One region of the Rhodopila sp. genome, then DNA from elsewhere that is predicted to be linked to it. Evidence: predicted binding sites of a transcription regulator. Region 1 holds the regulator's gene; the other holds the start of a gene.

Region 1 (4,210 bases):
CGAGGATCATATCGAGCAGCGTCGACTCATCGAATCCCACGGCGCTGTTCGGCCCATTGAACGTATCAATCACGACGTTCGCGCTGACATCCATGCCGCCTCTGAACAAATTCGAGCGGGCCGAGGCAACGCTCGCCCGGGAGAATGGGTTAAGTATAAAAAATGACAATACTGCGGTGGCCTCGTTCTTGAGGCGGTTCCAGATTGTGTCCAGCATCGAAACCGTTGCTGCCCGATCGAGATGTGTGAACACCGAAAAGGCGGTCACCAAATCGAAGTCCTGGTCCAGATCCTCGATGTCTTCCAAAAGCACTATATTGGCATCGTGATCGATGAACTCGGAGTACTTCGGATTGTCCTGCCGCAACGTATGGAACTGGAAATTGGGATGGCGTGAAGTGATCTCGCGCCGGCAAAAACTGACTAAACCAGGAATGATGTCCACGCCGACGAAGCTGGCTGTCGGTAGGAGATAGGGGGCGAGAGCAGCCGCCGTGCGACCGCAACCACAGCCGATATCCAAAACCCGAGATTCGCGACCGACGGCTCCAAGCTTCCACAATACTTCGCAAGAGAGTTGCCCAACCCCTTTGGCGTCTCCTCCTCCGACAAGGTCATTCAGTGAAATGCCTTTCAGGCGTTCGGTCGTCATCAGACCCCAGACCGTATCCATCGTCATCCGAATCTCCCAGGGACTATGCGACTTCGGCTCGCAGGGCCGAACCAGACATGCCGAACCAGACATGGAGCCGTTCGACGAGTGGGACCAGATTAATGAACTTCGCTTATGGCCGCCAGTGCGCAGTCCATATCGATGTCGGCAAGCCGTGTGAGTCGCAAGGTTCGAGGCGGCGCTCCGATGGCCCGGAAGGAGCCGCGATCGAAGACGGGACAAACAACAGATGTGAGACGCGTAAGCTTGCCTCTGGCTGCACGATCTGGGGACGCTTCGGATGGAAATGCGCGAAGGTTTCCCGTGCGCGTGCAACTCAGCCGCCCAGTCGCTACAACTGCCATTTTGCAGGCGGTTTGCCAGGGTAATCGCATTTGGATTTCTGTCGGCGCTGATCTCTGGACGCAGCGTGACCAAGGGAACCGGGGATGAACGCCGATTAGGAGTAACGCAGAAAACTTGGTCCAAAAACTTTAGTCTATCTTGTCCGCATCCGGGGTCCCAGCATCGTGCGTTCGAGGCAAGCGCAATGGCCTGGATAGTTTGCTTAAAGCCATGGACGCCACCCCACGTCGCTTGTAAGATTAAAGGTTGGAGTGCAAGCAATGAACATGTCCGTCCCGCCATCCAGCCGGTTTCCGCGGTTTCACGGCCGGACACAGCCAACGCCACCGCTGCCACCTGGGCTGGACGCTCGGTCGGCCGCGGTGCTGCGGGAAATCGTCGAACAATACGTCGCCACCGGCGAACCGGTGGGATCGCGCACGCTGGCTCGGCGGCTGCCGATGAGCCTGTCGCCGGCGACCATCCGCAACGTGATGGCGGACCTGACCGAGGCTGGGCTGCTGTTCGCGCCGCACACCTCGGCCGGGCGGCTGCCGACCGATTCGGGGCTGCGGCTGTTCGTCGATGGATTGCTGAACTTCGGCGAACTGACCGAGGATGAGCGGGTGTCGATCTCGGCGGCGCTGGCGGCCTCGGGGCGCAGCCTGGAGGACACGCTGGCCGAGGCCAGCTCGCTGCTGTCGGGGCTATCGGCCGCCGCCGGGCTGGTGCTGGCGCCGAAATCGGAAGGCGCGGTAAAGCATATCGAGTTCGTGCCGTTGGGGTCGGGGCGGGCGCTGGTGGTGCTGGTGAACAGCGACGGGCAGGTGGAAAACCGGGTGATCGAGACGCCGCCCGGGCTGCCGCCGTCGGCGCTGCAGCAGGCCAGCAACTACTTGAACGCCAAGCTGTCGGGGCGGCCGCTGGCCGAGTTGCGGCGCATGGTGGCCGACGAGATGGCGGCCAACCGCACCGAACTGGACACTCTGTCGACGCTGGTAGTGGCGGCCGGGCTGGCTACCTGGACCGGCGAGGGTCGCTCGGGCAGCCTGATCGTGCGCGGCCAGGCCAGGTTGCTGTCGGATGTGACCCAGATCGACCGGCTGACCGCGATCCAGGCGCTGTTCGAGCGGCTGGAGGCGCAGGAGACCATGCTGCGGCTGCTGGAGCTGGCCGAGCAGTCGGACGGGGTGCGGATCTTCATCGGCGCGGAAAGTGGGGTGTTCAACACCTCGGGCGTGTCGATGGTGGTGGCGCCGGCGCGCAACGAGAACGGCCGGATCGTCGGCGCCATCGGGGTGATCGGGCCAACCCGGATCAATTACGGCCGGATCATCCCGGTGGTCGATTATACCGCTCGGGTGATCGGGCAATTGCTGGGCTGAGCCGGGCCAGCGTTGATGAAATCGCAACAAACGCGCTGAAACAGGTTGTTCTTGGCGACCGCGTCGCCTAACTGATGGGGCGCCCGATCGTCCTTCCACAGCATTGCCGCGCACCCGGACCCCTGGAGCGAGGACCCCTGGATCGGGGACCGCTGGATTGGGGACCCCAAGATGGTGACGATGGCGAAGTCGTGGATGACTAGGCCGAGCCCGGCCATTACACGGTGGGGCTAACGCGAGATCAAGCTTTAGCCGAGGCGTAGAATGACCATCGATCAACAGCCACACCAGGACAGCATGTCAGATCATAGCGCGGCCGGACCCGAGGACTTGACCAACGCGGCGGAGTCCACAGCGTTGGATGACGCCCGCGATGGGGCCTCAGACGAGGCGCTGACGACGGAGCAATTGATGCAGGCGGCGACCGATCGCATTGCCGCGCTGCAAGCGGAAGTCGAGGAGATGAAGCAGCGCTGGATGCGGGCCGAGGCGGAAAATGCCAATGTCCGCAGCCGGGCGCGCAAGGATGTCGACGACACTCGGCAGTACGCGGTGCAGAAGTTCGCCACCGACGTGGTGGAAGCGGCGGATAACCTGAAGCGCGGCATCGACAGCCTGCCGCCGCCGTCGGACGACCAGCCGGCGATCGTGGCCAAGGTGCGTGAGGGCCTGGAGGGGGTCGAGCGCAGTTTCCTGGGTACGCTGGAGCGTAACGGCATCAAGCGCGATGATCCGGTGGGGCAGCCGTTCGACCCCAATTTGCATCAGGCGATGGCGGAGCAGGAGAGCGACACTCAGGCTCCTGGCACGGTGCTGCAGGCGTGGTCCAAGGCATGGACGCTGAATGGACGCCTGCTGCGTCCGGCCATGGTGGTTGTCGCCAAGGCGGCGAGCGAGGAGCTGGCCGGGTCAGCGAAGGGTTGAGCGGGCGGACGCCTGGACGCCGGAAAGTTGGGGCGCGGGCACAGTCCGGGGCGCGGCAGAGTTTGACGCTTGTGCGGGCAAAGTTGGGGCGCGGGCAAGGTCGGGCGCGGACAGAGTCGGAGCGAAGGACGTCGGGGCGCGGAGATCGGTCGTGATGCAGAGATCGGTCTCGATGCGGGGAAGGGTGTGGGTGACCGAGGGCTGGATACCGACAAAAGCCTTGGCAGGATCGGGTATTGTGACGAATTGGAACGAAAAAATCGGCGGCAACCCTTGTCCCAGCGGTCCGCATCTCATACATCGGTCATATTCGCCAAGGGGCAGTGCCGGTGCTTCGGGCCTCCGCTGTCCGCTGAAAGGAGCTTATTAGAATGAGTAAAGTGATCGGTATCGATCTTGGTACCACCAATTCATGCGTCGCGATCCTCGAAGGCAAGGACGTCCGGGTGATCGAGAACGCCGAGGGCGCGCGTACCACGCCCAGCATGGTGGCGTTTACCGATAGCAGCGAGCGGCTGGTTGGCCAGTCCGCCAAGCGCCAGGCGGTGACCAACCCGACCAATACGCTGTATGCGATCAAGCGGTTGATGGGCCGGCGCTATGACGATCCGCTGGTGGCCAAGGACAAGGGGATGGTGCCCTACACCATCGTCCGCAACGACAACGGTGACGCCGCGGTCGAGGCCAAGGCGCAGAAATACTCGCCGAGCCAGATCAGCGCGTTCATCCTTGGCAAGATGAAGGAGACCGCCGAGGCCTATCTGGGTGAGCCGGTGGCGCAAGCGGTGATCACGGTTCCGGCGTACTTCAACGACAGTCAGCGGCAGGCAACCAAGGATGCCGGACGGATCGCCGGGCTGGACGTGCTGCGCATCATCAACGAGCCGACGGCGGCGGCGCTGGC
Region 2 (4,210 bases), 1.1 Mb from region 1:
ATGGATGCAGCGCGGACAGTCCGGTCCAGACGATGGCGGCGTAAAGTATCAGGGCGAGTGCCAGATGGACCACCAGGCGGCCCGGCGAGACCGCGGTCGAGTCGGGCAGGAAGCCGGATGCGACCATGAACCATCCGACCGCGCCTTGCAGTCCGCCGAGCAGGAACAGCAGGCCTAAACGGGGCATCAGGCGACGCTCGATCCGCGCGGTGACCCAGAGCCAAAGCATCGGCAGCAGGAACACCACGCCGATCAAGCGGCCCCATAGACGATGGGTCCACTCGAGCCAGAAGATCTGTTTGAAACCGGCGAGGCCGAAGCCCTGGTTCACCAGGGCGTATTGCGGGATTTTCTGATACAGCGCGAACAGCCGGTGCCACTCCGCGTTGCTGGTCGGCGGCAGCGCGCCCATCAGCGGCGCCCACTCCATGATCGAGAGGCCGGAACCGGTCAGTCGGGTGATGCCTCCGAGCAGGATCATGACCATGATCATCGCGGCGACGGTGAACAGCCAGATGGCGACCAGCCGGCGGCTGTTTCGCGTGGCGGCGCGATCGCTGCGTGCGGCGGCGGGGTAATCGTGCACGTCGAAGGGCATCCACCTTCTATAGGGTGGGCCGGGCGGTTACAAAAGCGCTTTGGGTGGTTTTGTCATGCTTGGTCCAGGTCGGCTTGGTGCAGGTCGGCTTGGCACAGGCCAGCTTGGCGCAGATCGGCTTGGCACAGGCCGGCCTTGTGCAGGCCGGCTCTTGGTGCAGGCCGGCTCTTGGTGCAGGCCGGCTCGATGCAGGCCGGCTCGATGCAGGCCGGCTTGATGCAGGCCGGCTTGATGCAGGCCGGCTTGGACCAGGCCGCCTTGGTCCAGGTCGGCTTGGTGCAGGCCGCGACTGCATCGGTGTCGAACGCCGAATGGCCGGCGTCGGCGGTGGCCGGGGCCGACCATCCCGGGGCCGGGCCCGACCGTGGTCGCTAATGCAGGCGCAGCAGAGCGTTGGCGTGTGCCACGGTGGGCGGCTTGACCAGGCTTGCGGATGCCACCCGGACCGAGTGCAGGCTGCCCTCGATCTCGCGCATCCAGAAATCGAGGAATTTGTGCAGCACCGGATAGCGCGGAGCGATGTCGAGATCCTGCCAGATGAAGGTCTGCAGCAGGTTCGGGTGGTCCGGCAGGTGGTAGAGGATTTCCGCGGTGGTCAGGCGATAGTCTTGCAACTGCCGAACAAGGGTCATGGGTTTCCAGCTTTCCTACCAAGCGCGCTGTCGCCGGCGAGCGTCGCAACGTGACGAGCCATGCAGATTACCGGATGATGTCTCAACGGCGGCGGAACATGCAACTGGAAGCACAGCAAATTCAACTGCTTAGCACTCCATACGCGAGAGTGCTGCTAGTGCTTGACTTGCGGGCCGGGTGGGGCTAGATCGCTGGCACTCCCGGACCGGGAGTGCTAACAATCTAACGCGGCGCTCATCGGAGGCCGTGGTTCGGTTGTGGCGATCCGTTCAATCACTGCCGTTCAATCACTGATCGAGAACGAACTCAGGAGCGTCATAAAATGAGTTTCCGTCCCCTGCATGACCGGGTCGTGGTCCGGCGTCTGACCGCCGAGGAAAAGACCGCCGGTGGAATTATAATCCCCGACACGGCGAAGGAAAAGCCGATGGAAGGCGAGATCATCGCGGTTGGCCCCGGCGCGCGCAATGAAGCCGGGCAACTGGTGACCCTGGACGTCAAGGCCGGCGACAAGATCCTGTTCGGCAAGTGGTCCGGCACCGAGGTGAAGCTGGATGGTGAGGAGCTTCTGATCATGAAGGAGTCCGACATCATGGGCATCATCACCGAGACCGCCAGCAAGCGGAAGGCCGCGTAATCCGGCGGCTTTGATGCGGCGGCTGGGACGATCGAAGACAGATAGACAAGGGAATACGAACAATGGCTGCAAAGGACGTTCGCTTCGGCAGCGAGGCCCGTCAGCGCATGCTGCGTGGCGTCGATATCCTGGCCGACGCGGTCAAGGTCACGCTGGGCCCGAAGGGTCGCAACGTGGTGCTGGACAAGAGCTTCGGCGCGCCGCGGATCACCAAGGACGGCGTGACCGTCGCCAAGGAGATCGAGCTGGCCGACAAGTTCGAGAACATGGGCGCGCAGATGGTGCGCGAGGTGGCCAGCAAGACTAACGACATCGCCGGTGACGGCACCACCACCGCAACGGTGCTGGCGCAGTCGATCGTGCGTGAAGGGTCCAAAGCGGTGGCCGCCGGGATGAACCCGATGGACCTGAAGCGCGGCATCGACAAGGCGGTCGCCGCGGTGGTCGAGGAGCTGAAGAAGCGCACCCGCAAGATCACCACTCCGGCGGAGACCGCGCAGGTCGGAACAATCTCGGCCAACGGCGAGGCCGATATCGGCAAGATGATCTCCGAGGCGATGCAGAAGGTCGGCAACGAGGGTGTGATCACCGTCGAGGAGGCTAAGGGCATCCAGACCGAACTGGACGTGGTCGAGGGGATGCAGTTCGACCGCGGCTATGTGTCTCCGTATTTCATTACCAATGCGGAGAAGATGATCGCCGACATGGATCAGCCGTATATCCTGATCCACGAGAAGAAGCTGTCCGGGTTGCAGCCGATGCTGCCGCTGCTGGAGAGCATCGTGCAGTCCGGCCGTCCGCTGGTGATCATCGCCGAGGACGTCGAGGGCGAGGCGCTGGCGACCCTGGTGGTGAACAAGCTGCGCGGCGGATTGAAGATCGCGGCTGTGAAGGCGCCTGGCTTCGGTGATCGCCGCAAGGCGATGCTGGAGGACATTGCGATCCTGACCGGCGGCACGGTGATCAGCGAAGACCTCGGCATCAAGCTGGAGAACGTGAAGCTGGCCGATCTCGGCAAGGCGAAGAAGATCCTGATCGAGAAGGAAAACACCACGATCGTCGAGGGTGGCGGCAAGAAGGCCGACATCCAGGGCCGTTGCGGGCAGATCCGGGCGCAGATCGAGGAGACCACCTCGGACTACGACCGCGAGAAGCTACAGGAGCGGCTGGCCAAGCTGGCCGGCGGCGTGGCGGTGATCCGCGTCGGCGGCAGCACCGAGGTCGAGGTGAAGGAGCGCAAGGACCGGGTTGACGACAGCCTGCATGCGACTCGGGCGGCGGTCGAGGAAGGCATCGTTCCGGGCGGCGGGGTTGCGCTGGCTCGGGCATCCTTGGTGCTGGGCAAGATCAAGGCCGACAACGACGACCAGCGCTTCGGGATCGAGATCGTGCGCAAGGCGATCCAGACTCCGCTGCGCCAGATTGCCGAGAACGCCGGTGAAGACGGCGCGGTGATCGCCGGCAAGACGCTGGAGAAGGACGAGTACAATTTCGGCTTCGACGCGCAGACCGGCGAGTTCAAGGATCTGGTGAAGGCCGGCATCATCGACCCGACCAAGGTGGTGCGCACGGCGTTGCAGGATGCCGCGTCGGTGGCGGGCCTGCTGGTGACGACCGAGGCGATGGTGGCCGAGAAGCCGGAGAAGAAGGGTCCTGCGATGCCGCCGGGTGGTGGTGGCGGAATGGGCGGCATGGGCGGCATGGGCGATATGGATTTCTAGTCCGGATCGTTCGGCAAGCTAGGCGACGCGGGCCGCACCTGGGAGGGTGCGGCCCGTTTCTTTCGCCAACATCGGACTGCAACGCGACAAACCGAACCAGGTCGCCGGGTGGTAAGATGATGGCGGTCCGGGGCGTGGCGGGCGCGGATTACTTGCGAGCAGATGGGGCAACCCGATCGGCCACGACCGTCGCCGATCAATTGACCGGATCGATGCGCTTTCCGTTTGTCCGGTCAAAGATATGAACGTGTTCCCGCTGGACAGAAACCGAGATCGTTTCGGTTGGTCCGACGACGCCGGGAACGCTCACGATGATCGTTTCGCTGTTATCAGCCAACATCCGGCCATGCACCAGGGTCGCCGAACCAAGCGGCTCAATCAGATTGACCGTAAGCGCCAAGTCGCCACCACCCAGCGTCAGGTGTTCGGGGCGAATGCCCAGGGTGACGGCATCACCGGGGCGACGGCCTTGCAGCGGGATCAGCGGACCGGCGTCGAGCTGCGCCGCGGTGCCGTCGTGGACCAGTCGCGCGGGGAGAAAATTCATTGTCGGTGATCCGACGAAACCGGCGACGTAGGTATCGGCGGGACGCTCGAACACCTGCATCGGGGTGGCCAGTT

Evidence for each region. Region 1 encodes HrcA, which represses chaperone genes, less so after heat shock. Its sites were predicted from a motif close to GTTNGCACTCNCNNNNNGNGAGTGCNAAC; they were not measured.
Region 2: a site for HrcA is predicted at 1,422-1,450, ahead of groES (co-chaperone GroES). Genes of this name have one in related genera too.

Annotation. Positions count from the first base shown of each region.
Region 1 covers NZ_OZ255846.1:920,386-924,595, reverse strand. Annotated here, with positions in the region: gene ACQY4T_RS04880 (class I SAM-dependent methyltransferase) at 1-679, opposite strand, end outside; gene hrcA (heat-inducible transcriptional repressor HrcA) at 1,285-2,382, shown strand; gene ACQY4T_RS04870 (nucleotide exchange factor GrpE) at 2,647-3,306, shown strand; gene dnaK (molecular chaperone DnaK) at 3,678-4,210, shown strand, end outside.
Region 2 covers NZ_OZ255846.1:2,048,668-2,052,877, reverse strand. Annotated here, with positions in the region: gene ACQY4T_RS10360 (COX15/CtaA family protein) at 1-598, opposite strand, end outside; gene ACQY4T_RS10355 (hypothetical protein) at 770-973, shown strand; gene ACQY4T_RS10350 (usg protein) at 970-1,230, opposite strand; gene groES (co-chaperone GroES) at 1,554-1,868, shown strand; gene groL (chaperonin GroEL) at 1,931-3,589, shown strand; gene ACQY4T_RS10335 (ABC transporter ATP-binding protein) at 3,786-4,210, opposite strand, start outside.